Regions from separate parts of the Blastococcus sp. TML/C7B genome, predicted to be linked through region 4. Evidence: riboswitches for the same ligand, from Rfam matches in the RefSeq annotation. Region 4 holds a riboswitch; each other region holds the start of a gene.
The links. Region 4 has a riboswitch for cyclic di-AMP ahead of JKP76_RS13295 (lytic transglycosylase domain-containing protein). Riboswitches for the same ligand answer to the same signal wherever they lie in the genome.
Positions count from the first base shown of each region.

Region 1: another riboswitch for cyclic di-AMP. It lies ahead of JKP76_RS11350 (C40 family peptidase); the one in region 4 lies ahead of JKP76_RS13295 (lytic transglycosylase domain-containing protein).
Region 2: another riboswitch for cyclic di-AMP. It lies ahead of JKP76_RS22980 (transglycosylase family protein); the one in region 4 lies ahead of JKP76_RS13295 (lytic transglycosylase domain-containing protein).
Region 3: another riboswitch for cyclic di-AMP. It lies ahead of JKP76_RS21700 (hypothetical protein); the one in region 4 lies ahead of JKP76_RS13295 (lytic transglycosylase domain-containing protein).

Region 1 is NZ_JAEOAA010000001.1:2,346,747-2,354,449, forward strand. It holds gene JKP76_RS11325 (diguanylate cyclase) at 1-173, shown strand, start outside; gene JKP76_RS11330 (NAD(P)-dependent alcohol dehydrogenase) at 177-1,205, opposite strand; partial or broken gene JKP76_RS24030 (CocE/NonD family hydrolase) at 1,456-2,742, shown strand; gene JKP76_RS24035 (hypothetical protein) at 2,855-3,004, shown strand; gene JKP76_RS11340 (HAD domain-containing protein) at 3,531-4,052, opposite strand; gene JKP76_RS23440 (WhiB family transcriptional regulator) at 4,087-4,428, opposite strand; gene JKP76_RS11350 (C40 family peptidase) at 4,647-5,159, opposite strand; cyclic di-AMP (ydaO/yuaA leader) riboswitch at 5,175-5,321, opposite strand; gene JKP76_RS11355 (hypothetical protein) at 5,709-5,855, shown strand; gene JKP76_RS11360 (D-2-hydroxyacid dehydrogenase family protein) at 5,959-6,912, shown strand; gene ilvA (threonine ammonia-lyase IlvA) at 7,037-7,703, opposite strand, start outside.
Region 2 is NZ_JAEOAA010000001.1:2,534,614-2,542,316, forward strand. It holds gene JKP76_RS12295 (hypothetical protein) at 242-847, shown strand; gene JKP76_RS12300 (dihydrofolate reductase family protein) at 899-1,582, opposite strand; gene JKP76_RS20995 (DUF3459 domain-containing protein) at 1,632-1,916, opposite strand; partial or broken gene treZ (malto-oligosyltrehalose trehalohydrolase) at 1,993-3,387, opposite strand; gene JKP76_RS22980 (transglycosylase family protein) at 3,520-4,158, opposite strand; cyclic di-AMP (ydaO/yuaA leader) riboswitch at 4,158-4,304, opposite strand; gene JKP76_RS12315 (MOSC domain-containing protein) at 4,481-5,353, opposite strand; gene treY (malto-oligosyltrehalose synthase) at 5,444-7,703, opposite strand, start outside.
Region 3 is NZ_JAEOAA010000002.1:1,037,093-1,044,795, reverse strand. It holds gene lnt (apolipoprotein N-acyltransferase) at 1-1,406, shown strand, start outside; gene ccsB (c-type cytochrome biogenesis protein CcsB) at 1,403-2,380, shown strand; cyclic di-AMP (ydaO/yuaA leader) riboswitch at 2,541-2,686, shown strand; gene JKP76_RS21700 (hypothetical protein) at 2,836-3,282, shown strand; gene JKP76_RS23645 (M23 family metallopeptidase) at 3,279-3,959, shown strand; gene JKP76_RS17905 (M23 family metallopeptidase) at 4,194-5,555, shown strand; gene JKP76_RS17900 (cytochrome c oxidase assembly protein) at 5,693-6,535, opposite strand; gene JKP76_RS23640 (STAS domain-containing protein) at 6,790-7,566, shown strand.
Region 4 is NZ_JAEOAA010000002.1:53,085-60,787, forward strand. It holds gene JKP76_RS13265 (DivIVA domain-containing protein) at 1-59, shown strand, start outside; gene JKP76_RS13270 (universal stress protein) at 168-680, shown strand; gene JKP76_RS13275 (TetR/AcrR family transcriptional regulator) at 685-1,329, opposite strand; gene JKP76_RS13280 (NAD(P)/FAD-dependent oxidoreductase) at 1,493-2,974, shown strand; gene JKP76_RS13285 (SDR family oxidoreductase) at 2,974-3,822, shown strand; gene JKP76_RS13290 (methyltransferase) at 3,827-4,480, shown strand; cyclic di-AMP (ydaO/yuaA leader) riboswitch at 4,602-4,754, shown strand; gene JKP76_RS13295 (lytic transglycosylase domain-containing protein) at 4,834-5,631, shown strand; gene JKP76_RS13300 (glycoside hydrolase family 3 protein) at 5,719-6,921, opposite strand; gene JKP76_RS13305 (hypothetical protein) at 7,040-7,456, shown strand; partial or broken gene JKP76_RS13310 (anti-sigma factor RsbA family regulatory protein) at 7,475-7,703, opposite strand, start outside.

The DNA of each region.
Region 1 (7,703 bases), on a different contig from region 4:
GGGTGTCGCTGTCCTGCGGCGTCGCCCAGTACCGCCCGGGCGACAGCGCCTCGCAGCTCATGCGCAGCGCCGACCGCGCCCTCTACGACGCCAAGATCCTCGGCCGGGGCCGGGCCGAGCTGGTCGGCTCCGACTCCGGCGGCTCCGGCAGCCGGGTTCCGCAGCCCAGCTGATCCTCAGGGGACGACGACGGCGCGGCCGCGCAGCGTCCCCTCGTGCATCCGGCGGTAGGCCTCGGGCGCCTCCTCGATCGTGAACCGCTCCACCTCGACGTGGATCGCACCGCTGCGGGCCAGGTCCAGCACCTCGATCAGCTCCGACCGGGTGCCCCAGTACGGCGCGCGCACCGTGGCGCCCATCGGCGTCGAGAAGAAGCCGGTGGGCAGCACCGCGCCGCCGATGCCGACGATCTGGATGACGCCGTCCATCGCCACGGTCTGCCGGGCGATCTCCAGCGTCGGGGCGGCGCCGACGAAGTCGAACACCGCCTGCGCGCCCACCCCGCCGGTCAGCTCGCGGATCGCCGCGACCGCCGACTCGTCGGAGTGCAGCGCGCGGTGCGCGCCGACCTCGCGGGCGAGCTTGAGCTTGTCGTCGCTGAGGTCCAGGGCGACGACGGTCGCCCCGGTGATCGCCCGCAGGATCTGGATGCCCACGTGCCCGAGCCCGCCGACGCCGATCACCACGGCGGTGCTCCCGGCCGGCAGCGCGCCGAGCGAGGAGACGATCGCGTGGTACGGCGTCAGCCCGGCATCGGTGAGCGAGACCGCGGACACCGGGTCGAGGTCGCCGAGCGGGACCAGGTGCCGGGCGTCGTCCACAATCAGGTACTCGGCCAGAGCGCCGGGCGCGCCCAGCCCGGGCGGGTAGATGCCGAGCCCGCCCGCATGCGGGCAGTAGTTCTCCGCACCCCGGGCGCAGGCGTGGCACCGCCCGCAGCCCCACGCGCCGTAGACGGCGACCGGCTGGCCCAGCTCGACGCCGCTCACGCCGTCGCCGAGCGCGTCGACGACGCCGGCGCCCTCGTGGCCCAGCGTCAGCGGCAGCTGATAGACGCCCTCGGGCAGGCTCATCACGAACGCATCCGAGTGGCACAGCCCGGCCGCGGTCACCTTCAACCGCACCTGGCCCGGCCCCGGTTCGGGCGTCGGGATCTCCACGACCTCGGGTTCGCTGCCGACGGTCCGGTACTGCACTGCGCGCATGTCAGCTCCTCGCGGGACGACGATGCCCCGACCCTAGGGCCCCGCGCCGACGAGCAGACCGTCGCAACCCGCCGCTAGGGTCGCGCCGTCCCCGCCGCTCTGACCAGGAGATCCCGTGCGCCGGCCCGATCCTCCCTCGCCCCGGCCGCTCCCGCGCCCGGCCCGCCTCGCTGCCGCCGCGCTGGGCCGCCGGTGGAAGCTGCCCGCCCCACTCGCGCCGGTCCAGGTGCTGGGCGACGTCGACGTCCCGATGCGCGACGGCGCCGCGCTGCGGGCCGACGTCTACCTGCCCGCCACCGCCGGCCCGCACCCCGTGGTGCTGCTGCGCTCCCCGTACGGGCGTGGAGCCGGGTTCGCCGTGTCCACGGCGGTGCCGTACGCCGAGCGCGGTTACGCCGTGGTCCTGCAGAGCGTGCGCGGCACCTTCGGCTCCGGTGGCGACTTCACGCCCGTGGTCAACGAGGAGCACGACGGCCAGGACACCGGCGCGTGGCTGCGCGAGCAGCCCTGGTTCGACGGCCGGCTGGCCACCCTCGGGCCCAGCTACCTCGGCTACACGCAGTGGGCGCTGGCGCTCGACCCGCCGCCCGAGCTCACGGCCATGGTCCTGCACATCGGCCCGCACGACCTCGCCCAGGCCGGGCTGATCGACGGCGCCTTCCAGCTCACCAACCTGGCGATCTGGACCGACCTGGTCGCCCACCAGGAGCAGGTCGGCTTCCTGCGCGGCCTGGTCCGGCTGGCGACGGCGGAGCGGCGGCTGGCCCCCTTCCTCGGCGAGCTGCCGCTGCAGGGCCTGGCCGAGCGGTTCGGCGGCACCCCGGCGCCCTGGTTCGACGAGTGGATGGACCACCCCGACCTCGCCGACCCCTACTGGGACCGGTACCGCGCGACGCCGGCCGTGCACTCCTCGACCGTGCCCACGATGCTCATCGGCGGCTGGCAGGACTGGTTCCTCGAGCAGACGCTGTACCAGTACGGCGTCCTGCGGCAGCGCGGCGTCGACGTCGCCCTGACCCTCGGCCCCTGGGCGCACCTGGGCATCGACCCCGCGGTCACGACGCCGGAGAGCCTGGCCTGGCTCGCCATCCACCTGCCCGTGGACGGCGCTCCGCCGGCACCCGAGCGGCCCGAGCCGGTGCGGGTGCACGTCAGCGGCGCCCGCACCTGGCGGACGCTGCCCGACTGGCCCCCGGTGGCCACCGAGCGCACCTTCCACCTCGCCGGCGGCGGCCGACTGGTCGACGACGCCCCCGTCGAGGCCGCGGTCACCCGGTTCACCTACGACCCGACCGATCCGACGCCCTCGATCGGCGGGCGGGTGCTCGCGAACAGCGCCGGGCAGCGGGACAACCGGGCGCTCGAGGCCCGCGCCGACGTCCGCACCTTCACCACCGAGCCGTTGCGCCGACCGGTGGAGGTCCAGGGCGGGGTGCGGGTGCGGCTGGTCGTCGAGTCGGACAACCCGTACGCCGACGTGTTCGTGCGGCTCTGCGACGTCCAGCCGAACGGCGCCTCGATCAACGTGACCGACCGGCTGGTCCGGCTCGATCCGGCGCCGGGGGAGGTGCCGCGCGCGGGGCTGCGGACGATCCGAGACCACCCTGACCGACACCGCGCACCGCTTCCGCGCCGGCCACCGGATCCGCCTGCAGGTCTCCGGTGGGGCGCACCCGCGCTACGCCCGCAACCTCGGCACCGGCGAGCCGCTCGGGAAGGCCACGCGCAGCCGACCGGTCACCCACCGGATCCGCTCCGGCGGGCCGACGCCGTCGTCGATCACCCTCCCGACGGTCTGATCGGTGCGTGGCCGTTCGGGGACGCGGGCGGGAGCAGCAGCCCGAGAAGCGGAGCGGCGCCCTCCGCGCTGAAGTCGGTGACCGGGACGACCGCGCCACCCTCCGGGCGCGCCCAGCAGGGCAGGTCCTCGGCCCGCCCGCCGGGGAGGACCACCGGGACCAGGGCGGGGCAGTGGCCGGGCGGGACGTCGACCTCCCGACTCGGCAGGGCCGTCGACGCGACGACCAGCACCCAGGAGACGGTGGTGTCCTCCAGCAGCCGCTGCAGGTCCGGGGGCTCGTTGGACGTCAGCGACTTCCAGCCACGCCTCGACGCCGGCGGTGGCGAGGAACGCGCAGAAGGCGCGCGTTTGGTCGGCCTCCGCGGGGCCGGCCGGCGCGGCCAGCACCAGCACACGGCCTCCCGTCGGCCGGGTTCGGTTCGCTTCGGTTCCGGTATCCACGGTTACCCCCTGCGGTCCACCGCGCAGAGTGGCACCGCGACGGGCGGGCGGACAGGTCTTGCGGCGCGGCCGGGCGGCGGGCGTCAGCCGCCGTCGGCCAGCCAGCGCTCGACCCGGTCCAGCTCGGCGTGCGTGAGCCCGGTGGAGTAGGCGGGCGCCACCACCAGCACCTGGCCGTGGCCGCTGATCCACGCGCTCGCGTCGTCGGCCTGGTCGGCGAGGTCGTCGTCGATCCAGACGATGCGGCGGCCCGGCTCCGCCGCTGCGACGGCCTGCGCGGCGGTCAGCTTCCACCAGCCGGCGACGCCGCCGAGCGTGCCGCCGAAGCCGGTGGGCAGCGCGTCGCGGCCGTGCGTGCGCAGCCCGCGGGGCAGCCCCAGCGGCCCGGCCAGCAGCTCGTCGGCGAGCTCGGTCCACGTGGTCAGCCACTGCAGCTCCACCCGGCCGGACTCGTGCAACGCCCGCAGCCGGGCCACGACCGACGGATCCCAGGACAGGACGTAGCCGTTGAAGCGGCCGCGCCGCCAACCCACGGGCAGGTCGTGCCGGACGGCGTTGAGCACGCCGTCGACGTCGAGCAGCAGCACCGGGGGAGGAGGCGTCACCTCGTCGTCCCTACCCGGCGCGGGCTCCTGCCGCTCAGGCGGTGATGGCGTCGCGACGGGCCACGCGCAGCCGCCGGCGCTCGCGCTCGGAGAGCCCGCCCCAGATGCCGAAGCGCTCGTCGTTGCGCAGCGCGAACTCCAGGCACTCGGCCCGCACGTCGCAGCCGGTGCAGACGCGCTTGGCGTCGCGGGTCGAGCCGCCCTTCTCCGGGAAGAACGCCTCCGGGTCGGTCTCACCGCACAGCGCCGACAGCCGCCACGACTCGTCGTCGGGGGCGACGGGCTCGGTCCACGGGGTGCTCCACGACGGCTGGTCGTGGGTGTCGACCGTCTCGTCGGGGACCAGGGACAGGAAGGGGCGGTAGGACGAAGGCACAGCGCTGCTCCAGGGGAAGTGGGGCGGGGGGTGACGGACCGGTACGGGCCGTCGGCTGGCACTGACGTTATCTGCGCGTGATCTGACGCGCTCCGGCGGATCAACCCGAAACCGGACCGTCCGGTTGGCGCATTGTGTGGACACGTCGACGGGTCGCCATGTCGCCGTGTCGACACCGGGCCGGTGATGGCCCGGCCCGGTGCCGACAGCTGCGGAGATCAGGCGACGCGGCGGGTGCTGTGGTAGCCGGGCACCGAGTCGACCCGCACGATCGAGACCGGCTTCCCGTAGGTCGACGAGTGCACCATCATCCCGTTGCCGATGGCCATCCCCACGTGCCCGACCGGGTCGTAGAACGTGATCAGGTCACCCGGCTGCATGGCGTACCAGGGGACCTCGACGCCGGCGGTCGCCTGTGCGCGCGACGTGCGCGGCAGCTGCACGCCGGCCGCCTTGTAGGCCGCGAAGGTCAGACCCGAGCAGTCGAAGCCGCCGGGGCCCGTGCCGCCGTACACGTACGGCTTGCCCTGCTGCGCCAGGGCGTGGTTGACGGCCGCCTGCGTGGTCGGCGTCGGTGCCGGGGCTGCGGAGAACATCACGGGCGCAGCGGCGGCGGGCGGGGCGACGGCGACCGAGGCGGCCAGGGGGGTGAGGGCGAGACCGGCGCCGGTGAGGAGGGCGAGGGTCGCCCCGCGGACGCGGCTGGACGAGGACGTGCGGGTAGTCGTCATGGACGACGCGTTCTCCTGTTCTCCATCAACCGCCTACCGAGTTAGCTGACGGGTTCGGGCGGGGAGATCGCCCGGCGGGACCGGTCGAGCCGGTCGCGCTTCACCCCAGGGACTGCGCGTGGGTCCCCGGCCCGGCGCCGAGACGTTCGGCGCCGGTTCGGCGGTGTCCGGCCGGGTGTCGCCGGAGGCGACGTCGAAGGCCTCGGCCGGACCGCGACGACGCTAGGTGGATCGACCGGCCCCTGCCGGACCGCGCCGCGGCGTCGTCCGGGTGATGGGCCGGCCGCCACGCCCGGGTGCCCGTTGGGCGACTCGCGGCCCCAGCACGCCGGTCGCCGTCCGGCCCCGCCGGCACCTCTCGCCCACATAGCGGAACGTGATCGGGCGCTTACTTCTCTGTGCGAGGCGTGGCGTCACCGACGGCAGCGGCCCACTCACGCGGCTCGGCGCCGATCGCGTCCTCCGGCCGGTGGACCGGGATCCCGACGGGGGTTGGCGGCCGCCGTCACGGGGCAGGGACGGGGTCAGTCCACAGCTGAGGAGGCGAACATGGCCGGAATGCTCCGGAAGCTCATCGCGTCCGGGGTCGCCGCACGGGTGATCCAGGAAGCGCGCAAGCCGCAGAACCAGGCGAAGCTCAAGAAGATGCTCGCCGACTTCCAGAACAAGAACGCCGGCGGCAAGCGCCCCCGCTGACCCACCGGCGCCCGACGACGGCCCCCGACCGCATCCGCCGGTCGGGGGCCGTCGCACGTCCGGCGCCGGGCCCCTGGCGACGGCGGTGTAGTAGACCGGGGGCGTGATCCGCATCGCCGTCCTCGACGACTACCAGTCCGTCGCCGCCGACTTCTGCGACTGGTCCCGCGTGCCGGGGCCGGTCCAGGTGGTCGGGTTCCACGACTCGGTCTCCGACGTCGAGGCGCTCGCCGCGCGGCTGGAGCCCTTCGACGTCGTCGTCGCCATGCGGGAGCGCACCGAGTTCCAGCGGGACCTGCTCGAGCGGCTGCCGAACCTGCGGCTGCTGGTGACCACGGGCATGCGCAACCGCGCGATCGACGTCGCCGCGGCCGCCGAGCGGGGCATCACCGTCTGCGGGACCGGTGCGGGGGCGGCAGCCACCGCCGAGCTCACCTGGGGGCTGGTCCTGGCCACGCTGCGGCACATCCCGCGCGAGGACGCCTCCGTCCGGGCCGGGGGCTGGCAGCAGACCCTCGGCGGCGACCTGGACGGCGCCCGGCTCGGCGTCGTCGGGCTGGGGCGGCTCGGCAGCCGGGTCGCCCGCGTCGGCCAGGCGTTCGGCATGGACGTCGTGGCGTGGAGCCAGAACCTCACCGACGAGCGGGCCGCGGAGGTCGGCGTCCGCCGGGTGGAGCGCGACGAGCTCTTCGCCACCGCCGACGTCGTCACGGTCCACCTGCTGCTGTCCCGGCGGACCCGCGGCCTCATCGGCGCCGACGACCTCGGCCGGATGAAGCCGACCGCCGTCCTGGTCAACACCAGCCGCGGGCCGATCGTCGACCAGCAGGCGCTCCTCGACGCGCTGCACGGCGGCCGGATCGCCGGCGCCGGGCTCGACGTCTTCGACACCGAGCCGCTGCCCCGGGACCACCCGCTGCGCTCGGCCCCGCGCACCGTGCTCACCCCGCACCTGGGCTACGTCACCCGTGGCACCTACGAGGTGTTCTACGGCGAAGCGGTGGAGGACGTCGCCGCGTGGGTGGCCGGCGAGCCCGTGCGGGTGCTCGAGCCGTAGGACCGCGGACGCCGCCCACCCGGGCCAGGGGGTCCGCCCGGGGGGCGGTCCGTCGGTCCTAGTGCTCTGAGTCGCCACAGACTCAGAGCACTAGATCCGGCAGGACGACCTGCCGGGGAGCGGGTCAGACCAGGAAGCGGTAGGCCGTCGACCCGGGCAGCAGGTGCTCGATGCGCAGCGGGCTGGCCTCGACCCGCTCGAGCAGCTCGGCCAGGCCCTCGACCCGGCCCAGCTCGATGCCGGTCAGCGCGGCGCCGGTCTCCCGGTTGTCGCGCTTGACGTACTCGAACCGCACGATGTCGTCGTCCGGGCCGAGCACCTCGTCGAGGAAGCGGCGCAGCGCGCCGGGTTCCTGCGGGAACTCGACGAGGAAGTAGTGCTTGAGCCCGCGGTGCACCAGCGAGCGCTCGACCACCTCGGCGTACCGGCTGACGTCGTTGTTGCCGCCGGAGAGCACGCAGACCACCGTGGAGCCCGGCGCCAGGTCGATCAGCCCGCCGCTGAGCGCCGCCGTCGCCAGTGCGCCCGCGGGCTCGGCGATGATCCCGTCGGTCTGGTACAGGTCGAGCATCTCGGTGCAGATCTGCCCCTCGGGGACGGCCAGGAGCTCCGCGCCCGCGTCGCGCACCATCGGGAAGGTGACCGCGCCGGCCCGGCGGACCGCGGCGCCGTCGACGAAGGTGTCCATCTCCGGCAGGTCGACCGGCTGACCGGCGGCCAGCGCCGCGGCCATGTTCGCCGCCCCCGCCGGCTCCACGCCGATGAGCCGGGTGGTGGGGGAGTGGGCGCGC
Region 2 (7,703 bases), on a different contig from region 4:
CCCGTGGTTCGTCCGGCCGGGGCAGGACACCACACGCGGCGCTGACCAGTCATTTCCCGGCGGCTCTGGAGTGGCTACAGGGATGGGGTGGGACCACTGTTACTGGGGGGTTCCGATTGCCGGCGCGATCAACAGTTCTGACGATGCCCGGCCCCTGGGGTGCACCGCAGTCTCGGATCGTTCGCCGAGCGCCTGCCGGCGAGAACCGTCGTCCGACGGGGACATCGACAGGAGACACCCCATGAAGAAGATCGCCCTCGCCTCCGCCGCCATGGGTGGCGTCGCCCTCATCGCCTTCGGCGCCAGCGGCACCTTCGCCGCCTTCTCCTCGACCCAGACGGTCGCCGGCCAGAAGGCCGGTGCCGAGACGTTCGAGCTCACCGTTGGTGGCGGCGTCGTGGGGACCGGGGACGAGCACATGTCGCTCGCCCCCGGCGGGAGCGCCCGGTACGCGTACGAGATCAAGAACGCCAGCGCGCTCCCCGGCAAGCTCAGCGCAACCGTGAGCGTGCAGGACGCCGAAAACACGCGCAGCGATGCGGAGAAGGCCGCGGGGGACACCAACGACGGCACGGGTGAGTTCAGCACCTTCGCCCGCGTCCAGCCGTCCTACGACGCCAACTGCGACGACAAGCCCGACACCAAGCTGGGCGGGCCGGTCAAGATCGCCGACCTGCCCGCTGCCGTCTCCGCCGCCTTCACGTCGTGGACGTTCGCCCCCAACACGACGCACTGCGTGATCCTCGACGTGTCCCTGCCGGACGACCCGAAGATCAACCAGGTCCAGGGCGACGACATGACGTTCAGCCTGGGGCTGACGCTGACCCAGGTGATCGCCCAGCAGTGAGTCCGTCCGCCGAGGGCGGTCCGGGATCTCCCGGCCCGCCCTCGCGGCGTCTCAGCTCCCGACCGCGTACCGGGTGAACAGCACGCCGTCCTCCTCGAGCACCTGGCGGAGTTCGAGCCGGGCGGGCGCCGGCAGCGCGCCGGGCAGCAGGCGCTCGGGACCGCCCACCAGCGCGGGGGCGATCGACAGGTCCAGCTCGTCGACGACCTCGGCGGTCAGCGCCGCGTGCAGCAGCTGGGGCCCGCCCTCGCACGTGACCTGCTCCAGGCCCCGCTCGGCGAGCGCGGAGACCGCGGCCGGCAGGTCGACGTCGTCGTCACCGCAGACCAGCACGTCGACGCCCGCGTCCGCCAGGGCGGTCCGCCGGCCGGCGTCGGCCGACGCGCAGGTGACCAGGATCGTGGGGGCCACGGCGTCGGCGACCAGCCGGGACGCCGGGTCCAGCGCGGCCCGGCGGGAGACGACGGCGACCGGGAGCGGTGCGGGCCGGCCGAGCGCCGACCGGAGCCGGCCCACGGTCGACTCCGGCAGCACGGCGCGGTACTGCTCCTCCGCGGCCGTGCCGTGGCCGACCAGCACCACGTCGGCCAGCGCGCGCAGCACCCGGAACACCCGCTTGTCGCCCGGCGACCCGAGCCCGGCGCTCCTCCCATCGACCGCGATGGAGCCGTCGAGGGAGGTCACGAAGTTCACCCGCAGGGCGCGGCCGCCGGGCAGGCGGTAGGCCTCGACCAACCCGTCGTCGTCGAGCTCGGACCCCGGGTGGGGCAGCAGCCGGCGCACGTCAGCGGGTGCTGAGCACGGCCGCGCTCTCCGGCGGCATCGTGACCGTGCTGCCGTCGACCCCGGGCAGCTCGGCGGTGGCGAACAGGACCTCGTCGGCGGGCCGGTCCAGGTCGATCTCCCGTGGCTCCGCGGCGAGGTTGACCACCACGCGCAGCGCGCCGCGGTGCACGACCAGCCAGCGGTCGGCGTCGTCCCAGTCGACCTCGACGGCGGTCAGGTCCGAGTCGACGAGGTCGGGGTGCGCCCGGCGGAGCGCCAGCAGTGACCGGTGGACGGCGAGCAGCCGGTCGTGCGGTTCCTGGGTCGGCTGCCGACCAGTCGAGCTTCGAGCGGGTGAAGGTCTCCGGGTCCTGCGGGTCGGGGACGACGTCGGCGTCCCAGCCGTGCTCGGCGAACTCGCCGATCCGCCCCTCGGCGGTGGCCTTGCCCAGCTCCGGCTCGGGGTGGCTGGTGAAGAACTGCCACGGCGTGCTCGCGCCCCACTCCTCGCCCATGAAGAGCATCGGCGTGAACGGGCTGGTGAGCACGACGGTCGCGCCGACGGCGAGCATCGCGGGGGAGAGGGTCGCCGAGATGCGGTCGCCGACGGCGCGGTTGCCGATCTGGTCGTGGTCCTGCAGGTAGCCGAGGAACTTCCAGCCCGGCAGCGTCGCGGTGTCGACCGGGCGGCCGTGGTGCCGGCGGCGGAAGCTGGACCAGGCGCCGTCGTGGAAGAACGCGCCGGTGAGCACCTTGGCCAGGCCCGCGACGCCGGCCTCGGCGAAGTCGGAGTAGTAGCCCTGGCCCTCCCCGGTCAGCGTCGAGTGCAGCGCGTGGTGGAAGTCGTCGCTCCACTGCGCGGTCAGGCCGATGCCGCCGGCGACGCGCGGGGTCACCATGCGCGGGTCGTTGAGGTCGCTCTCCGCGATCAGCGTCAGCGGCCGGCCGAGGGCGACCGACAGCTTGTCGACCTCCTGGGCCATCTCCTCGAGCACGTGGGTGGCGCGCTCGTCGACCAGCGCGTGCACGGCGTCCAGCCGCAGCCCGTCGACGTGCATGTCGCGCAGCCACATCAGCGCGTTGTCGATGACGTAGCGGCGCACCTCGTCGGAGTCCGGGCCGGAGAGGTTGATCGAGTTGCCCCACGTGTTCGCGCCGCCCTCGGCGAAGATCGGGAAGAACTCGGGCAGGTAGTTCCCCGAGGGGCCGAGGTGGTTGTAGACGACGTCCTGGATGACGCCCAGGCCCTGCTGGTGACAGGCGTCCACGAACCGCTGGTAGGCCGCCGGGCCGCCGTACTCCTCCTGCACCGCGTACCAGAGGACGCCGTCGTACCCCCAGTTGTGCGTGCCGTTGAAGCCGTTCACCGGGAGCAGCTCGACGAAGTCCACCCCCAGCCGGACCAGGTGGCCGAGGCGGCCGATCGCGGCGTCGAACGTGCCCTCGGGGGTGAAGGTGCCGACGTGCAGCTCGTAGACGACGCCGCCGGCCAGCGGGCGGCCGGTCCAGGCGCGGTCGCCCCACGCGTAGGCCTCGGGCTCGTGGCGCCGGGAGAGCCCGTGCACGCCGGCGGGCTGGCGGCGCGAGCGCGGGTCGGGCCGCGGCGTCTCGTTCTCGTCGAGGAGGAACCCGTAGTCGGCCTCCGGGCCCGCGTCCACCTCGGCGCGCCACCAGCCGTCGTCGTCCCGCGTCATGTCGTGGACGGTGCCGTCGACCTGGACGCGCACCCGCTCCGGCAGCGGGGCCCAGACGGCGAACTCGACGGGTGCGGACATGCGGGGGCCTCCGGGACGTGCGCGGGAAGGCCGCGGTGGCGGCCGGAGGCATCATGCCCGCACCGGCGGCCGCCAACCGCCGCGTGCGCGGACGGGGAGCCCGCCGGGTGGCGGCGGGCTCCCCGTGGCGGGTCAGCCGACGAGCACGAGCCGCTGGCCGACCTCGAGCCGGTCGGGGTTCTGCAGCTGGTCCCGGTTGGCCGCGTAGAGGGCGCGCCAGCCGCCTGCGATGCCCTGCGCCTGGGCGATCTTGCTCAGCGTGTCGCCCCGCCGGACCGTGTAGCTGCCGGTGGTCGCCGCGGGCGTCGAGCTCCCGGCCGAGGGCTGCTGGACCGGCGCCTGCTGGACCGGCGCCTGCTGGACCGGCGGCGCGGCCGGCGCCGGGGCGGGCGTCGTCGCCTGCCCCTGGATCGGGTCGTCGAGGTGGACGTGGCAGTTGTCCCAGGCCCCCGGGCCCTGGACGGCGAGCAGCGCCTCGGCGACCGCGATCTGCTGCGCCTTGGTGGCCAGGTCGGCGCGCGGGGCGTAGGCGAGACCGCCGAAGGCCTCCCACGAGGACTGCCGGAACTGGAGGCCCCCGTAGAAGCCGTTCCCCGTGTTGATGCTCCAGTTGCCGGTGGACTCGCACTGGGCGACGGCGTCCCAGTTGTTCTGCGCGGCCTGCGCCGAGGTGCTGAGCGCACCGAGCGAGACGGCGGCGATCCCGGTGAGGACGACGGCTCCGCGGCGCAGGCCGCGGGCAGGCGTCATCGACTGGCTGTGCGTGGACATGTTCCTCCGATGCACCGCCGGCGGGGTGAGCTGTCGGGTTCGGGCGATCGGTGCCCGGCCGCTCCTCGCGGCTTCACCCCGAGACGCCGTGGGCGTCGGGATCCTGGGTCCCCCGCCCCCGTCCACGGGTTGTTCGTGTGCACGCCGCCGGACGGGGTTGGGCGGGGCGGCGCGGTGCCGGGCCGGACGGCCGGAGCACCCGGAGGACGGTAGTTACCGTTTCGTTATCCGTCGCCCGCCTCCGGCGTGGCGTGGCCGCCACGCCGGAAAACGGGGCCAGCTCGACATGCGCGGTCACACCTACCGCCCGCGCCGGCCGGTCTCAGGCGAGCGTCACCGGGTCACCGCTGCGGACGACGCCCTCGCCGGTCACGTCGGCGTAGACGCCGGCGCACGCCCAGGTGCCCAGGCCCGGGATCTCTCGGCGGTGGTGGCGGGCGACGGTGCGCAGCGTGCCGCGGTCCTCGGGCAGGTCGCCCTGGGCCAGCGTCGTCATGACGCAGCGCATCGTCAGCATGCTCACGCCGGCCCGCGCGGAGTCGCCGAGGCCCAGGCTGCGGCCGACCCACGCGTCCTCCGCGAAGCCTGGATCGGTGCCCCCGATGAGCACGTTCGGCCGGTAGCGGAGGACGTCGAAGTCGCTGCCCCCGCCGAGCGCGGTGAGCTGTTCGAGCGTGGCCCGGGTGAGCACGTGCAGGGCGGCCAGATCGAAGAAGGTGCCGGGCGGCGCCATCATCCCGAGGCCGATGGCGCTGACCGGCTCGCTGCCCTCGTAGGCGTGCGTCGTCCCCTCGATGAACTCCGCCGGCGCCAGGCCCTCGATGTCGGGCCACTGCTCCTCGAAGCGGCTGCCCTCGGGCACCTCGCTGGTCAACCGGACCGGGCGGCCGAGCAGCTCGGAGAGCGCGGAGTCGGTGCCGGCGTCGTCGCTGCGCAGCTCGCGGCCGTCGGGCAGCGCGAGCACCACCGGCGGCAGCGGGGAGCCCGCCTCGGGCTCGCTCGCGAACCGGGCCGACAGCCCGAGCAGCGCACCCCACTTGCGCGGGTGCTTGGCGCTGGCCACCGTCCCGTCGGTGGTGTCGACCAGGGCGTAGGCGCGGTCGCCGAGCACGCCGCGCCCGGTCAGCCGCACCTCCTCGACCTGCTCGCCGAGCAGGGACTTCACCGGGAAGCGGTACAGCGCGTCGATGTGCACGCGCGCATCAGACCACGAGAGGGCCCCGAGACCTGCACACTCGTGGCTTTCCGGGCGCTGAAGGCCCCGAGTGTGCAGATCTCGCGGAGGTCAGTCCCGGACGAGCAGGGCGACGGGCAGCCGGGCGAGCAGCACGTCGGCGGCCACGCCGCCGACGTCGGAGACGAACCGCTCACCGGTCAGCAGGTCGCGCCACGCACCGGTGGGGAGCTCCAGCGCGGTGTCGCCCCAGCCGTCTCGGGCCAGCCGGGCGGGCAGCCGGGTCGCCACGACGACGACGCCGTTCCCGTCGGGGCCGCCGCGGTCGTAGGCGACCAGGCACTCGGCGGCCGATCCCCGCACCTCCACCGGCGCGTAGCCGGCGAACAGCTCGGGGGAGTCGCGGCGGGCTCGGAGCACCCGCGAGGTGACCAGCAGCTTCGCCGCTCCGCTGCCGTCGACGGTGGGTACCTCGCCGGCCTCGAGCGCGGCCAGCATCCGCCGCCGCAGGTCGTAGTCCACCGGTCGCCGGTTGTCCGGGTCGACCAGCGAGAGGTCGTGCAGCTCGGTGCCCTGGTAGACGTCGGGGACGCCGGGCATCGTCAGCTGCATCAGCTTCTGCGCCAGCGAGTTCGACCAGCCCAGCGGCGCGATGCGGGCGACGAACGCCTCGATCTCCGCCGTCGTCGCCGGGTCGTCGAACGCGGCGTCGACCAGCGCGTGCAGCTGGTCCTCGAACTCCGAGGACGGATCGGTCCAGGTCGTCGAGGTGCCTGCCTCGCGCGCCGCCTTCTCCACGTAGGCGTGCGCCCGCTCCCGCGAGAGCGGCCAGGCGCCGACCAGGTTCTGCCACACCAGGTGCGCCAGCGGGCGGTCGGCCAGCGGGTGCCGGGCCAGCCAGCCGCGCACCAGCGCCGCCCACTCCGAGGGCAGCTCGGCGAGCACCGCCAGGCGGGCCCGCACGTCCTCGCTGCGCTTGGTGTCGTGCGTCGACAGCGTGGTCATCGCCTGCGGCTTGACCGCCAGCCGGTGCGCCTGCGCCGCGTGGAAGTCCGCGACCGAGCCCCCGAGGTGCGCGGGGTCCCCACCCACCTCGTTGAGCGCGACGAACCGGGACCACCGGTAGTAGGCGCTGTCCTCGACGCCCTTGGCCATGACCGGGCCGCTGGTCTGCTCGAAGCGGGTGGCCGCCTCGGTGCCCGCCTGCGACAGGACGCCGTACAGCGCGTCGACGGCCGGCACCAGGTCCGGCCGGCCGGCCCGGACCGCGGCGACCGCCCGGTCCAGGTGCTCCCGGCCGTCGGGCAGGTAGCTGCGGTAGACGCCGAAGGTCGCCAGCAGCTCGGCCAGCGCCTCGGTCTGCTGCGCCCGGTCGATGCCGGGCAGCTCGCCGACGACCCGCACCAGCCGGGCCACCTCCGAGCCGAGCATCCCGTCGGTGACCTCGCGCTTGCAGTCGTGCACCAGCTGGGCGTAGTCGACGGTGCGCCCGGACAGCTCGGTGTCCAGCGCGGACAGCGCCGGCTCGCCGGCCGGGTCGACCAGCACCCGGTCGACCTCGGTGAGCGCGTCGTAGCCCGTCGTCCCCGCTGTCGCCCAGCCCTCGGGCAGCTCCTCACCGGGCTCCAGGATCTTCTCGACCACCGTCCAGCGGTTGCCCGACGCCTCGGCCAGCCGGTGGAGGTAGCCCTTCGGGTCGGCCAGGCCGTCCGGGTGGTCGATCCGCAACCCGTCGACGGCGCCGTCGCGCACCAGCTGCAGCACCAGCTCGTGGGTGGCGTCGAAGACCGCCGGGTCCTCCACGCGCAGCCCGGCGAGGGTGTTGATCGCGAAGAACCGCCGGTAGTTGAGGTCGGAGTCCGCGCGCCGCCAGTCGACCAGCTCGTAGTGCTGGCGGGCGTGCACCTCCTGCGGCGTCCCCTCACCCGTGCCCGGCGCGATGGGGAAGCGGTTGTCGTAGTAGTGCAGCTCGCCGGCTCCGTCACCCCCACCCTCCCGACCGACGATCTTCAGCTCGGCGAGGTCGTCCGCCGAGCCGAGCACCGGGATGCGGACCTTGCCGCCGCCGAACTCCCAGTCGATGTCGAACGCCGCCGCGTGCTCGCTGGCCGGCCCGTGCTGCAGCACGTCCCACCACCACGGCGCGGCCGCCGGGTCGTCGACGCCCATGTGGTTGGGGACCAGGTCGAGCACGAGGCCCAGCCCGCGCTCGTGCAGCGCCGCGACGAACCGGTCGAACGCCGCGCGGCCGCCGCGCGCCTCGTCGATGTGCGCGTGGTCGACGGTGTCGTAGCCGTGCGTGCTGCCCTCCGCCGAGCGCAGCAGAGGGGAGGAGTAGGCGTGCGTGACACCCAGGTCGGCCAGGTAGTCC
Region 3 (7,703 bases), 980 kb from region 4:
CCGGCGTCTTCGTCGGCGATCTTCCCTGGCTGGCGCTATCAACTTTCCAAGCCGTCTTCTACGCCGCCTTGGGGGGCGTATCGGCCCTGGTCGGTCGGCTTCCGGCGGCTCCGGTCTGGATGGCGGCGTTGTGGGTGGGGCAGGAGGCAGCCCGTTCCCGCATCCCGTTCGGGGGCTTTCCGTGGGGACGACTTGGGTTCAGTCAGGCCGACGGGCCGATGGGTTCTTTCGCCGCGTACGGCGGCGTGTCGCTGGTGACCTTCGCCGTGGCGCTCACCGGCACGCTGCTCGCCTGCGCCATCTGGCGCTCCTTGCTCTGGCGACGTGAACGCCGAGCCGGCCAGGCTCGCGCCGTCGCGTTGCTCGTCGCCGCAGCGTTACTCGTCCCGGTGGTCGGGGCGCTTGCCTGGCTACCGCTGCCCGGGTCCAGCCTGACGGCCGGCGGGCCGACGGCCACGGTCGCTGTTGTCCAGGGCAATGTGCCCCGGGCCGGCCTGGACTTCAACGCCCAACGTCGCGCAGTCCTCGACAACCACGTCCAGCAGACACTGGCGCTGGCCGACAAGGTGGCTGGCGGTGCGGCCTTGCAGCCGGACCTCGTGATCTGGCCGGAGAACTCCTCCGACATTGATCCTTACAAGAACCCGGACGCGGCAGCCGCCATCGACCGAGCGGCGCGCGCAGTAGGCGTGCCGATCCTGATCGGTGCCGTCCTGGACGGGCCCGGGGAGAAGCTGACGAACGTCGGTGTGGTCTGGGATCCGGTGGAGGGTCCTGGCGAGCGCTACGCAAAGCGGCATCCCGTGCCGTTCGGCGAGTACATGCCGGCCCGCTCGTTCTTCCGGCTGTTCAGCGATCAGGTCGATCGCCTGCGTCGGGACTTCGTCGCGGGGGACGAGCCCGGCGTGCTGGACGTCGGGGGAGTGCGGATCGGAGACCTCATCTGTTTCGAGGTGGCCTACGACGGACTGGTGTCCGACGTCGTGGACGGCGGCGCCTCGCTCCTGGTGGTGCAGACCAACAACGCGACGTTCGGCTACACCGCCGAGAGCGAGCAGCAGTTAGCGATGAGCCGCCTGCGTGCCATCGAGCACGGCCGGACGGTCATCGTCGCTGCAACGAGCGGGATCTCCGCGATCGTCGCACCCGACGGCACTGTCGTCGACCGGTCCGAACTCTTCACGCCCTATCTCTTCAGCGGCGCCATCGCCCTGCGGCAGAACACCACCCTGGCGAGCCAAATCGGCGCGGGCGCCGAGTGGGCGGCCACCGCCACGGGCCTGGCCGCGCTGCTCGCTGCCGTCGTGCTCCGCCGACGTGAGCCACCTCGGTCGAACGTGCCTTCGAGCGCTCGCGACGTGACCGTGCCACGCAATGTCCACACCCACCAGCAAGGAGCCCGATGACATCCGACCAGTTCTCTGCCCTGTCCGACTCCCTCTTCAGCGCCTCGATCATCATCTATGCCCTCGCGGCGCTCGCCTTCTGCGGCGAGCTCGCGTTCGGAAGGCGCGCCTCCCGGCCGAGTCAAGAGCTGGTCACCGTCGGCGTGGGCACTTCCCTGCCCTCCCCGGAGGACGGAGCCCAGCCGCTGGCGGCGACGTCCGGCGCGGCCGGTCGCCGCTGGGGGCTCCTGGGCGTTGGGCTCACGGGTGCCGGCGCCCTCGCCAATGCCGGTGTGCTCGTCGCCCGCAGCGCGGCGACCGGACGAGTGCCATGGGGGAACATGTACGAGTTCGCAACTGCCTCCGTACTCGCCGGCGTCATTGCCTACCTCGTGTTCGCACTTCGGGCCCCGGCGGTGCGACGCATCGGAGCCTTCGTGCTCGGGCCCGTGGTGCTCGGGCTGGTTCTCATCGGGCTCTACCTCTATGCGGAATCCGGTCCCCTGATCGCCGCCCTGCGTTCGGACTGGCTGGCCGTGCACGTCTCCGCCGCCATCATCTCGTTCGGCATCTTCATCGTCAGCGCCGTCGCCAGCGCGCTGTACCTGGTCGCGGTCCACCGCGAGAAGACGCTGGGGGACGGCGGCCGCAGGAGCGGGGGGATCGCCGACAAGCTCCCCAACGTGGCCGTGCTCGACCGGGTGGCGCACCGCACCGCGGTCTTCGGTTTCCCCGTCTGGACGTTCGCGGTCATCGCCGGCGCGATCTGGGCGGAGAGCGCCTGGGGGCGGTTCTGGGGATGGGACCCGAAGGAGACCTGGGCCTTCATCTCCTGGGCTCTGTATGCGACCTACCTGCACGCCCGAACCACCGCCGGGTGGCGAGGCCGCCCGGCTGCGTGGGTGAACCTCATCGCCTTCGCGAGCCTCGTCTTCAACCTGCTGTTCGTGAACCTCGTGTCGACCGGTCTGCACTCCTACGGCGGCGTCTCGTGAGCTACGCGCGGCCCTCGGATGTCCTCGGCGCAGGTGTTTGACCGGCAGCTTCCTGGGCCTCCGTTATGCAACCGTGACAACTAAGCAACTTCGTACTACGGTTCCGGGCGGTCCTGCCGAGCTGTGCCTCTCGACCGGAGAGCCTCGGTCGGACCCCGCCTAACTGCCCGTGCCACACGGCCGGGCGGACCGGGGATCCACCGTCCCCCTGGGGTGAATCCCGCGTGCGCGACTGCGAGCACGCGGGTAGGGCGCCTTCCCGCCCGAACCCGTCAGCTAACCCGGTAGGCGGCGAGGAAGAACGGAGATCCGCCGCCTTGGCGACGCTGCACAACCGGTCTGTCCGCACGTCCGTCGTCCCGTCCGTAGTCCACTCCGACCGACCCCGCCGAGACGGTCGAATGGGTCCCTCCGGAGTCGGATCCGCGCTCCTCCGCCACCGCCGCACCGGCTTCGTGGCCGCCACGGCAGCGCTCGTCATCGGCCTGTCGGCCGTGACGGCACTGGCTGCTCCCGCCGATGGGCAGTCGAAGGAGGCCGTCCTGAGTACTGAGGTCGAGAGGATCTCGGGGCTGGTGGCCGCGGCGGAGAAGGATCTGGAGAGATTCACCGTGGAGGCGGAGGCCGCGGCCGACGCCTCCCGCGCCGCGCAGACTGCGCTTGCAGATGCAGAGACGCAAGCCGCTGCCGCTGCCGCTGAGCTGGAGGCGACTCGCGAGGCGGTCGATGCAGCTCGGGACGGTATCGCCGCGCTCGGCCGCGATGCCTTCATGGGTGCCGACCCGCTGGGCGATGCGGCCGTGCTGCTCGACGCGGCCGGCCCTGACGAGGTGCTGGAGAGGGCCGCGATGCTCGACCTCCTGGCGAGGATCGCGCCGAGCGGCTCGAGGGGTTCGAGGTGATCCAGGGGCGACAGGAGCGCGCGGATCGGGCGGCCCAGGCTGCGGTCGCGGAGCGTGATGCGGCGGTTCGTGCCTCGGTCGAGGCGGAGACTGCAGCCCAGGCGCAGCTCGCGGCATCTCAGCATGCGTACGACGTAGCTGCTGGGCAGAAGTTCGCCCTCGACGCGCAGCTCCGCGATGCGGAGATCGAGCTGCTGGGGGCGCAGGGAGTGGCGGATCCGGCTGCCGCACGGGACGAGCAGCAGCGAGGCGAACTGGCGATGGCGCGCGCCGGCACTGCCGCGCTCGTGGCCGGCCGGGTGACCTCCTGCTATGGAAGTCGGTCTGGCGCCACGCACAACGGCGTGGACATCGCCGCTCCCATCGGTACGCCCATCTATGCACCGGATGCCGGAGTGGTGCTGGACGCGGGACCGGCGAACGGCTTCGGCCTCGCCGTCTACATCCAGCACGCGGACGGCACCATCACCGTGTACGGCCACATCAACCAGTACTTCGTGACCGCGGGGCAGACGGTCGCCGCCGGTCAGCAGATCGCCGAGGTAGGCAACCGGGGGCAGTCGACGGGCCCGCACCTGCACATCGAGACCCATCGCGGAGGGCTGTACCAGCAGCGCGTCAATCCGGCGCCGTGGCTGAGTGCTCGCGGCATCACGCTCGGTGGCGGCTGTGGTTGATCCGTAGTGACGTCCGTAGCGACGCGCGCCACCGCATCAACCTGAACCTCCACCTGACGCAGGGCTCATAGGGCAGCGAAGCGGCCCGGCGGGCACTCAGAGTGTGCAGAGGATCACCGAGCGATCAAGAAGTGTGTGGTGAAAGTGCCGCGTGTTGCCGTCGCTACTAACGGTGATAGTGGGACTCTGCTCCGGCTCATACGCACCGCCACCCTCTTCCCCAGGGAGCGAGCCATGCCCGACCACCGTTCCCGCCGGCGCGCCAGCCTGACGGATGCTGGACTGTTGCATCACCGCTGGCGCACAGCGAGCCATCCTGGCCCCCGCCGTCCGCTGCGAGCCGCACTGGTCGTTGTACTGGTAGGCGTTGCCCTCGTCGGCGCCGCGACGCCGAGTCTCGGCGCTCCTGCGCCTACCAATCCCACGGACGGCCAGATCGGTGCCGCGCGGACCGAGCAGGAAACTGCGGCGGCCGAAGTCGGCCGCATCGCCGGCCTGGTCGCGGTCGCCGAGGCCGAGCTCGAACGCGTCGGCATCGAGGCCGAAGCCGCAGGGACCGCCTACATGATCGCCGAGGAGGCGCTCCAGCAGGCGCAGGTCGTGGCTGAGCAGAGGGCGGCCGAACTACAGGCGGCGGCGGCTGCCGTCGCCGTCGCGGAAGCCCGCATCGCCCGGTTCTCCCGCGACAGCTACATGAACGGGGCGACGATCTCCAGGACGGCCGCGCTGTTGAGCTCCGAGGGACCTGGCGAACTGATCCAGCGCGCCGCTCTGCTCGACTACGTCGCAGTCAACGAGGTGGACGTTCTCGGCCAGCTCCAGGTCGCCAAGGTGACTCAGGCCAACGCCGACTCCTCCGCTCGCGCCGCCCGCGACGAGATGGCCGCCGCCGAGGAGACGGCCCAGACCGCCAAGGCGCAAGCCGATGCGCGACTGGGCGCCCAGCAAGGCGCGTTCGCTGAGGTGGCCGCGCAGAAGGCCTCCTACGAGGCGGAACTCCAGGCCGCCCAGATCAAGGTGTTGGAGTTGCAAGGCGCACGGAACGCCTATCAGCAGTGGACGGCTCAGAAGCAGGCAGAGGAGGCCGCCGCCGCTGCCGCAGCAGAACGGTCGGCCCGGGAGGTCGCCGAGGCCGCAGCTGCGGCGCGGCGCAACAGCCCCAGCGACGCCCCCGCTAGCGGGTCGTCCGGCTACACCGCACCCTTCTCCGGACGCGTCACCAGTTGCTTCGGCGCACGCTGGGGAATCTCGCACAACGGGCTGGATGTCGCGTCGCCCATCGGCACTCCGCTGTACGCGCCCATCTCGGGAACCGTCCAGCGTGCTGGGCCGGCCACGGGCTTCGGGCTGGCTGTCTACCTGCTCGGCGACGACGGCGCCGTCTACGTCTACGGGCACATCAACGACTACTTCGTGCGCACCGGGGATCGTGTGGTGGCCGGTGAGCAGATTGCGGAGGTCGGCAACAGAGGCAACTCGACCGGGCCGCACGTACATTTCGAGGTGCACCCGAACGGGGCCATGTACAGCGGAGCCTCGAACCCGGTTGCGTGGCTGAATGCTCGTGGGATCTCGGTCGGCGCCTGCGGGGGCTGACGTCCTCGCAGGCCGCTCCCTGCGAGGACGAGTCCTTGTCTCGAATCTGCTAGTCGGTCTGGAACGGCGCCGCTGCGCTTCACCTGTTCAGATACGCCAAGGCACGGAGGCGGGCGTTGTACTCCGCCAGCTCGGCGTCACCGGTGCGGTCGGCTGCCCGGTCGAGAGCCCTGCCGCGCCGCTCGTCGGAACTGGCCCAGGAGAAGAAGAGCGACCGCCAGTACCAGCACGGTGGGCAGTTCTCCGAAGGCCCAGACGATGCCGCCGGCCTCGCCCTGGTCCCGCAGCGGGTCGATGCCCCACCCGGCCGGGGGCTGGGCGAACGTGTCGACCACAAGCGAGCCGGCCAGCATGATCGCAACGCCGAAGAACGCATGGAACGGCACGGGCAGGAAGAGCTCGAGCATCCGGCCGGGGTGGCTCAGCGTTCGTGGCCAGGGGTCCTGCGCCACGATCGGCCCGAAGAACAGGATCCCGGTGACGACGAAGTGCGCCAGCATCAGCTGGTGTGCCGCGGGGCTGCTCATCAAAGCGTCGAAGAGGGGCGTGAAGTAGACGCCGTAGAGGCTTGCGAGGAACAGCGGAATCGAGAACAGCGGGTGGGCGAGAAACCGGGCCAGGCGGCTGTGCAGCCCGTTGAGGAGCAGTGCCCGCGGGACGCCGGCCGCGCCCCGGCCCCGGGGCAGGGTCCGGAGCGCCAGGGTCACCGGTGCGGCGATCAGGAGCAGTAGCGGCGTGATCAGCGAGAGGATCATGTGCTGGGTCATGTGGACGCTGAGCAGCACCATGCTGTAGCCGTTCAGCCAGGTGCCGGTGACGGCGAACAGCGACGCAGTCCCGGCGAGCCAGGAGAGGGTCCGCCACCAGGGCCACGAGACGCCCGTTCGGCGCAACCGCATGACCGCTGCCAGGTACACCACCAGCGCGACGAGGCTCAGCACTGCCAGGGCCGACGAGGCCTCCAGGTGAGGCAGGAACATTCGCCCCCACGTCGGCGGCTCGTCCGGTACCCACATCCCTGAGTGCCGCCCGTGCTCCACGGAACCTCCCTCGACGCTGATCCTCAATCTCCTAACGTGGATCGTAGACGGGGGAGAGTCGGCGTAAGGAAGTGTCGCCAGCTCCTACTAGTCTCGGTAGTGCCGGCCCAGAGATCTGGCCGGCCCCTCGAAGTCGAAGGAACGGGATGACGACCGCCTCAGGAACACGCGAGGTTCCGTTCGCTCGGGAGTCCGTGTGGCGGGCACTGACCGCCTTGACCCCGTACTGCCCGGTGTGCGACGTCTCCTACGTCTTTTCCGACGGCCCAGGGACAGAGGCGGACGCGGTGATGGGCAAGGGGACTCGCTTCGTCTGCGCGCAGGGGCGGTTGGACGGCATGCCCCCACCGCAGGGCGCGGTGAGCGGGGAAGTCGTCGAATGGGTCGCGGAGGAACGCATTGGGACCCGACTGGAGTTGGCGTCGGAGAACTGGCAGACCCGCGTCGAACTCGCTGACGCCTCGCCGGGTGCCACGCACGTCACGGTGACCGTGACCCACGATCCCCAGGGCGGCAACCGGCTGCGGCAGGTCCTGCAGCGCAGGGCGATGCAGCGGATGGTGCAGCGGACCGTGGACTCGGAGCTGGCCAAGCTGCCGGATCACGTCAGCCGGATGTCCGAGCGCCGCAGAGAGGTCGTTCCCGTCGAGCAGGGCGTTGCTGTCGTCAAGCAGGCGCCCAGTTCTGTGGAACAGGAGCGGGGCGGTTGGGTGGTTCACCTTCGGGGCGAGGTGGACGCTTCCGCCGTCAACCGGTTGGAGCTCCAGCGGCGTCTGGAGGAGTTGGCTGTTGTGGCCATCGATGTCCGCGGACTGACCTACATCGACGCCACTGCTTTTCCACACCTGCAGCGGTGGGCCAAGCGCACCTCCCGGGCCGGCGGTCGCGCGGTCATCCGAGGTGACAGCCCTTACTTCGACCAGATGCTGGGCGTCATGGGACTCACGTCGATGTTCCGGAGGGAGCCCTGACTTGGCAGCACGTCGATCCGACCGTCGCTGACATCGCCGGTCACGGTGAACGGTTCGACTCGCGGTGACCAGCGTTGTTGTGGCTCTGTCGTCCATCGTCCAATTGGCCCGTAGGCAGTCGCGACGGACGCATCTCG
Region 4 (7,703 bases):
CGCGCGCCACGGGGGACGAGCTGGTGCTGGTCGGGCGGCCGGCACCGACCCCGTCCTGACCCCCGGGGAGCGGTTCGGGCACTCCGGCGGTGGCTCGCTCGTGGAGGAGTGAGAGTCTTCCGCTGGTGCGGCGCCGTGCCGCCGGAGCAGAGTCCAGGAGGTCAGCGGTGAGCGAGGTCGCCAAGACCGTGCAGATCGACGGCGGGATCGTCGTCGGTCACGACGGGTCCAAGTGCGCGCAGGAGGCCCTGGTGTGGGCCGGTCGGCTGGCCGCCCGCGCCGACGTCGAGGTGCACGTCGTCCGCGCGTGGTCGATGACCTCGGCGCCGCAGCCGGCCAGCTGGTCGGCCGGCTACGTCCCCCCGCTGCCGGAGTGGGAGCAGGCGGTCCACGACGAGCTCACGGCGCACGTCCGGGCCGCCGGCCTCCCGTCGTCGGTGCGCTGGACCTGCCACGTCGTGCACCGCCCCGCGGAGCAGGCGCTGATGCAGGCGGCCGAGGGCGCGAGCCTGGTCGTCATGGGTGCTCGCGGCCGTGGTGGGTTCGCCGGCCTGCTGCTCGGTTCGGTCAGCGACAAGCTGGTGCGGCACGCGCCGTGCCCGGTCACCGTCGTCCGCACCGGTGCCACCGGCCGGGAGCTGGAAGCGGTCACCGGCGAGAACGCCGCCGTCGAGCTCTGACCGGTCAGCCCGGCTCGTCGCCGTAGACGGCGGACAGCCAGATCCGCAGCAGCACGGGGACGACGTCGTCGGCGGCGACCGCAGGCCCGTCGCCGCTGAGCGAGCCGTAGATGACCCGCTCGTTCATCGAGGTCAGCGCGATCGCCAGGTCGCGGGCCGCGGGGCCGCCCGGTGCGGCGCCGCGGTCCCGCTCGGCCTCGATGACCGCGGTGCACCGCTGCACCCAGCGCTCGACGACCTCGGCCCACAGCCGGCGCACCTCGGCGCTGCCCGCGCGGGCCTCTGCCCAGGCGACGGTCAGCGCGCGGTGGGTGCGGAAGGTGTCGTGGTAGGCGGCCAGCGCCCGCTGCCAGCCCTGGCGCGGCTCGACCACCGAGCCGTCGAAGACCGCGTCCATCGCCGCGTCGGCTTCGGCGACCACCCGGTCCAGCAACGTCAGCAGCACGGCGTCCTTGGACGGGAAGTAGAAGTAGAAGGTGGGTCGGGAGATGCCGGCGCCGCGCGCCAGGTCGTCGACCGAGATGGCGCCCAGCGGCCGCTCCTCGAGCAACCGCTCCGCCGTCGCCAGGATGGCCAGCTCCCGGTCGTCGCCGGAGGTGCGCGCCGGGCGCCGGCCGCGCCCTCCCGGCGGTGCCGCGTCGTCGGACATGCGGGCGAGGCTACCGGCGCGCGACGCGTAACTCGACACCCTGTTGACTCGTTCGACAGAGCGTCGATAGCGTCCGCGGTGCGCAGTTCCGCGGCCGCCGGACGCCCGACGCCCGAGCCCGAACCGCCGACCCCCGCGGCCGGCCCGTTCCTGGAGTGTGGACATGAGTCCCGAGCACGTGGACGTCCTGATCATCGGCGCCGGCCTGTCCGGCATCGGCGCCGCCTGCCACCTGCAGGCCGAGTGCCCCGGCAAGACCTACGCGGTGCTGGAGTCGCGCGGGGCCATCGGCGGCACGTGGGACCTCTTCCGCTACCCCGGCATCCGCTCGGACTCCGACATGTTCACCCTCGGCTACGCCTTCAAGCCCTGGACCGGCCCGAAGTCGATCGCCGACGGTGAGTCGATCCGCGAGTACATCGTCGAGACCGCCCGGGAACACGGTGTCGAGGAGAAGATCCGCTTCCACCACGAGGTGCTCTCCGCCGACTGGTCGAGCGCCGACGCGCGGTGGACGGTCACCGCCCGGCGCACCGACACGGGGGAGACGGTGCAGCTGACCTGCTCCTGGCTGTCGGTCTGCTCCGGCTACTACCGCTACGACGAGGGCTTCCGGCCGGAGTTCCCCGGCGAGGAGCGCTTCGCCGGCGAGCTGATCCACCCGCAGCACTGGCCGGAGGACTTCGACGCCACCGGCAAGCGCGTCGTCGTCATCGGCAGCGGCGCCACCGCGGTCACCCTGGTGCCCAACCTCGCCGAGGACGCCGCCTCGGTCACCATGCTGCAGCGGACGCCGAGCTACATCCTGTCGCTGCCCGGCAAGGACCCGCTGGCCGAGCTCCTGCGCAGCCGGCTGCCCGCGAAGGTCGCCTATCCGATCGTGCGGTGGAAGAACGTGCTCACGTCCACCGCGCTGTTCCAGGCCAGCCGGCGCTGGCCGAACGGCGTCCGGAAGCTGATCCGCCGGCTCACCGAGAAGCAGCTGCCGGCCGGCTTCGCGGTCGACGAGCACTTCAACCCGCCCTACGACCCGTGGGACCAGCGGCTGTGCCTCGTCCCCGACGGCGACCTGTTCCGCAGCCTGCGCGAGGGCTCGGCCTCGATCGTCACCGACCGGATCGCGACCTTCACCGAGACCGGTATCGAGCTGGCGTCCGGCGGGCACCTCGACGCCGACGTCGTCATCACCGCCACCGGGCTCAACCTGCTGGCGATGGGCGGCATGGAGCTGCGCCTCGACGGCGAGCCCGTCGACGTCTCGGAGACGGTCTCCTACAAGGGGATGATGCTCTCCGGCGTCCCGAACTTCTCCATGGTCATCGGCTACACGAACGCCTCCTGGACGCTCAAGGCCGACCTGGTGAACCGCTACGTCTGCCGGCTGCTCCAGCACCTGGACCGCCGCGGCCTGGCCGTCGCCACCCCGCTCGCCCCGCCGGAGGGCGCGGACCTGCCCTTCCTGGACCTGGCGGCGGGCTACGTGCAGCGCAGCCTCGCCCAGCTGCCCAAGCAGGGGCGGCGCACCCCGTGGCGGCTGCACCAGAACTACATCCGCGACGTGCAGCTCATGCGCCGCGGCCCGCTCGAGGACGAGGGCATCACCTTCAGCGCCGCTCCTGCCCGGGCCGAGCGGGCGGCCGCCTGATGCGCGGCTACGAGTTCGCCGGCGGCACCGCGATCGTCACCGGCGCGGCCAGCGGCATCGGCGAGGCCCTCGCCGTCCAGCTCGCCGACCGCGGCAGCGCTCTCGTGCTGGTCGATCGGGACGCCGAACGGCTGGCCGGCGTGGCCGACAGGATCCGCCGGTCTCACCCTCGACTCGAGGTCGAGACCTATGTCGCCGACCTCGTGGACGAGGCGGCCACCGACGCCCTGGGCGCGCAGCTCGCGGCCGCCCACCCCGGGACGACGCTGCTGGTCAACAACGCCGGCGTCGCCCTCGGCGGGCGCTTCGACCAGGTGACGCTCGAGGAGTTCGACTGGGTCCTGGCGATCAACTTCCGCGCCGTCGTCCGGCTGACCGCGGCGCTGCTGCCGGTGCTCAAGGCCAACCCCGGCTCGCACCTGGTCAACGTCTCCAGCATCTTCGGCATCTTCGCCCCGCCCGGGCAGGCCGCCTACGCCGCCAGCAAGTTCGCCGTCCGCGGCTTCAGCGAGTCGCTGCGGCACGAGCTCGCCGACGACGGCGTCGGGGTGACCGTCGTCCACCCCGGCGGCATCCGCACGCGGATCGCCGAGACCGCGCGGCTGGGCTCCGGGGTGGACCCCGAGGAGGTCGCGGCCGGCCGCGAGCAGATGGCCCGGCTGCTGCGCATGCCGCCCGAGAAGGCGGCCGCCCGGATCGTCACCGCCATCGAGCGACGCCGACCCCGGCTGCTCATCGGCCTGAGCGCGACGGTGCCCGACGTGCTGGTGCGGCTCCGGCCGGGCGCCTACTGGCGGCTGGTCGCCCGGGGGATCGGCGCGCGCCGCGCGGCGGCCGCGCGAGACTGACCGGGTGACGTCGGTCCCCGCCTCCTTCATCCGCGCCCACACCCGGCCCGAGCGGCCCTCGCTGGTGCCGGAGGTGCAGCTGCTGGTCGCCGCCGACGTCGTCGCGCTCTGGGAGGCGATGGCGGTCGAGCAGGGCCGCACGGCGCAGGAGCCGCCGTTCTGGGCCGCGGCCTGGCCGGGTGGCCAGGCGCTGGCGCGGTACGTGCTCGACCACCCGGAGCTGGTCGCCGGCCGCACCGTGCTCGACCTCGGCGCCGGCAGCGGCCTGGTGGCGGTCGCCGCGGTCGTGGCCGGTGCCGGCCGGGTGATCGCGAGCGAGATCGACCCCTTCGGCCGGGCGGCCATCCCGGAGAACGCGGCGCTCAACGGGGTGTCGGGGATCGAACCGGTCGGCGACCTGCTGGGGGAGGCGCCACCGGCCGTGGACGTCGTCCTGGCCGGGGACGTCTGCTACGACCGGACCATGACCGAGCAGGTGCTGCCCTTCCTGGAGGCGGCCCGCGCCGCCGGCGCCGAGGTGCTCGTCGGTGACCCCGGCCGGCCCTACCTGCCGCACGACCGGCTCACCGAGGCCGCCGTGCACGACATCCCCGACGGGGACGCCTCGGCGGCCGGTCCGGCCCGTGTGCGGAGGACCACGGTGTGGCGCCTGCCCTGACGGGAACACCTCACGCATTTGACATGCGTCACGCGAGGAATTCGCGCCAGCGTTTGTCACGGCGCGATAACGCCGGTTACGTTGGACCGGTCCGGAAGGCGGCCCCCCACCGGGGGCGCTGCGCCGGGCGCCGCCGAATCGCCCAGCGAGGCGAACCGGGGACCCACCGCACCACTGGGGTGAATCCCGGCTCCGGATCTCCAGTCCGGAGCGGGTAGGGCTGCTTCCCGCCCGAACCCGTCAGCTAACTCGGTAGGCGGCTCACGGAAGAACTGGACAGCTGCGGAACACGACGCCGCCCCTGCGAGGGCGGCCGTTCTGCTGCGCCCTGACACCCGGAGCTCACCCCCCTCATGAACCTCCGCACCACCCTGAACGCACGCCTGCGCCGCCGCCCGCCCGTGGGCCCGCGCCGCTCCGCCCTGTTCCTCGGCGTCGCCGCCGCTGGAGCACTGATGGTGAACACCCTCGCCGCCGGCGAGCCCGCCGCGCACGCCGAGGCCCAGACCGAGTCGATGAGCGTCGCCCAGCAGCTGGGCATCGAGCAGAGCTCGGTGCTGGACGCCGCGGCCGTGGAGCCGCTCCAGGAGCTGGCCGCCAGCCGCAGCGCCCGCGACGCCGACCAGGCGACCGCCGCCCTCAACCAGCTCGCCGCCGAGCAGGCCGAGCGGGACCGGCTCGCGGCCGAGGAGGCCGCCCGGATCGCCGCCGAGGAGGCCGCCCGCGCCGAGGCCGCGCGCGCCGCCGAGGCAGCCCGTGCGGCGGAGGCGGCCCGTGCCGCCGAGGCCGCCCGCAAGGCCGCTCCTGCCCCCGCTCCCGCCGCACCGCGGGCCGCCGCCGGCTCGGCCGCCGCCGCGCCGTCGGGCTCCTACCAGAGCTACGCGCTGCAGAAGCTCGGTGGCGACAGCGGGCAGTTCTCCTGCCTCGAGAAGCTCTGGGGCAAGGAGAGCGGCTGGAACCCCAACGCGCAGAACCCGACCAGCACCGCGTACGGCATCCCGCAGTTCCTGAACAGCACCTGGGCCGGCACGGGGATCGCCAAGACCTCCGACGGCTACCGGCAGATCGACGCGGGCCTGATCTACATCAACAACCGCTTCGGCTCCCCGTGCGGCGCCTGGGCGCACTCGCAGGCCAAGGGCTGGTACTGAGCCCCCGCGCCGGGCACTGACCCGGCGCTGCACGCCCCACCGGTTCCGCCGGGATCACCGATCCCGGCGGAACCGTTGCGTCCGGGGTCAGTCGAGCAGGCCGGCCTCGGCCTTGGCCAGCAGCGCGGTGCGGACGGCGGCGTCGACGGTCGCGGCGAAGGCCGGGTCCGCCGCGCTGCGCTCCTCGACCGCCTCGAGCATGGCCGGGAAGGTCGTGGGGGCGACGGTGAGCACCAGCGTGCCCCCGGCGGCCAGGAAGCGGATCGCGCGCTCGCCCACCGGGGTGGCCGCCACGGCGGCGGCGTTGCCGAGGTCGTCGGAGATGACGGGGCCGGTGAAGCCGAGCGTGCCGCGCAGCAGCTCCCGCACGACGACGGGGGAGAACGCCGCCGGGGCCGTCGGGTCGATCCGGCCGTAGGTCGCCGAGGACGTCATCACCATCGGCGGGGCATCGGCCGCGGCCAGCGTGCCGGCGAACGCGGTCACCTGGTCGTCGCCCGCGGTGGTCACCGGGTCGACGACGTCGGCGGTGTCGTCGGTGTTGCCGCGGACCCGTCCGAGACCCGGGAAGTGCTTGAGCGTGGCGGTGACCCCGGCCGCCGCCAGGCCGTCGACGACGGCGCCCGCCGCGGGGGTCACCTCCGCGCCGGTGCTGCCGTACTGCCGGTCGAAGACGCCGATCGGTCCGTTGGTGTCCTCGGTGCCGGCGGGCACGACGTCGACGACCGGAGCCAGGTTGAGGTTGATGCCGGCGTCGCGCAGCTGGCTGCCGAGCCGGCCGGCCAGCTCGGCCAGTTGCCCGGCGGGCAGGTCGCCCTGGTCGGTGGCGGGCGGCAGCCGGTCGAACCCCGGGCCTTTGAGGGTCTGCACGGCGCCGCCCTCCTGGTCGACGGCGATCCACAGCCCCGGCCCGGTGGCGTCGGCCTGCCAGCCGGCGGTGAGCTCGGCGAGCTCCGCCGCCGGGGCGGCGGGGCGGCCGGCGAGGAAGATCCCGCCGACGCCCTGCTCGACCAGGCCGGCGCCGCTGCCCAGCGCGTCGGCGGGCACGCCCACCACGAACAGCTGCGCGATCTCCTCCCGGCGGTCGAGGGCCTCCAGCGCCGCGGCCACCCGTGCTTCGGCGTCGTCGCCGGGTCCGCCGGCCGGCGGCTCGGCGCTCGCGGATGCCGACGGCGGAGCAGTCGCGGAGGAGGGGGCCGCGCCCGTCGCCGGCTCCTCGCCGCCGCAGGCCGCCAGGCCGAGGGCCAGGGACGCCAGGACGGCGGTGGCGCGGACGGCGGTGCGGCGCATGGCTCTCCTCCGGAACTCCTCCCGGGGGAGGCGGCTCGGCGCCCGCTGACCGGCGGGCACCCGGAGCGAGTCTGCCGCCCGGGGTGCCCCCGGTCCGGGACCGGCATAGCGTCGGGTCGTGACCGAGGAGCGACCAGGACCGGAACGCGGCGTCCCGCCCGGCCTCGTGGGCCGGTCGATCGAGGAGTTCGTCACCCAGCTGCGGAGCTTCACCGACCGGGCGCGCACCGTCGCGGGCTCCGTGCCCACCCGGCTGTCCCTGCCCGCCCTGCCCAGCCCGCCGGGCGCGCTGTCGGCCGCCCAGCTGCGCGCCATCGCCGAGATGGTGACCGCGCAGCGGGCCGCGATCGGCGGCATGCGCGCCCAGCTGGACGCCTTCGACCAGCAGCTCGCCGTCTTCGAGCGGATCCTCGAGCCCCTGGTCGAGTGGAGCGGCACGTGGGCGCGCCTCGAGGAGGCGGTCGGCGACCTGGTGCGCCGGGACGGCGGCCCGGACGAACCGGTGCCGGACCGGGGCCCCGACCCGTCGCCCTGACGGCGGGACGCGGCCGGGTCAGCGCCAGGTGGTGATGCGGACCGTCGTCCCGAGGGACGAGGACCGGACCTGCACCAGGTCGCAGAGCTGGTTGACCAGGTGCAGCCCCCGCCCACCGGGCCGGTCCGGCGGGGGACGGCGGCGGCCGACCAGCGGGTCGGCGATGTGCCCGCCGTCGCCGAACTCCACGACGGCGGCGTCCTCGGTGTCCCAGAGCGCCAGCGTGCCGCGCCCTCCGCCGTGGCGC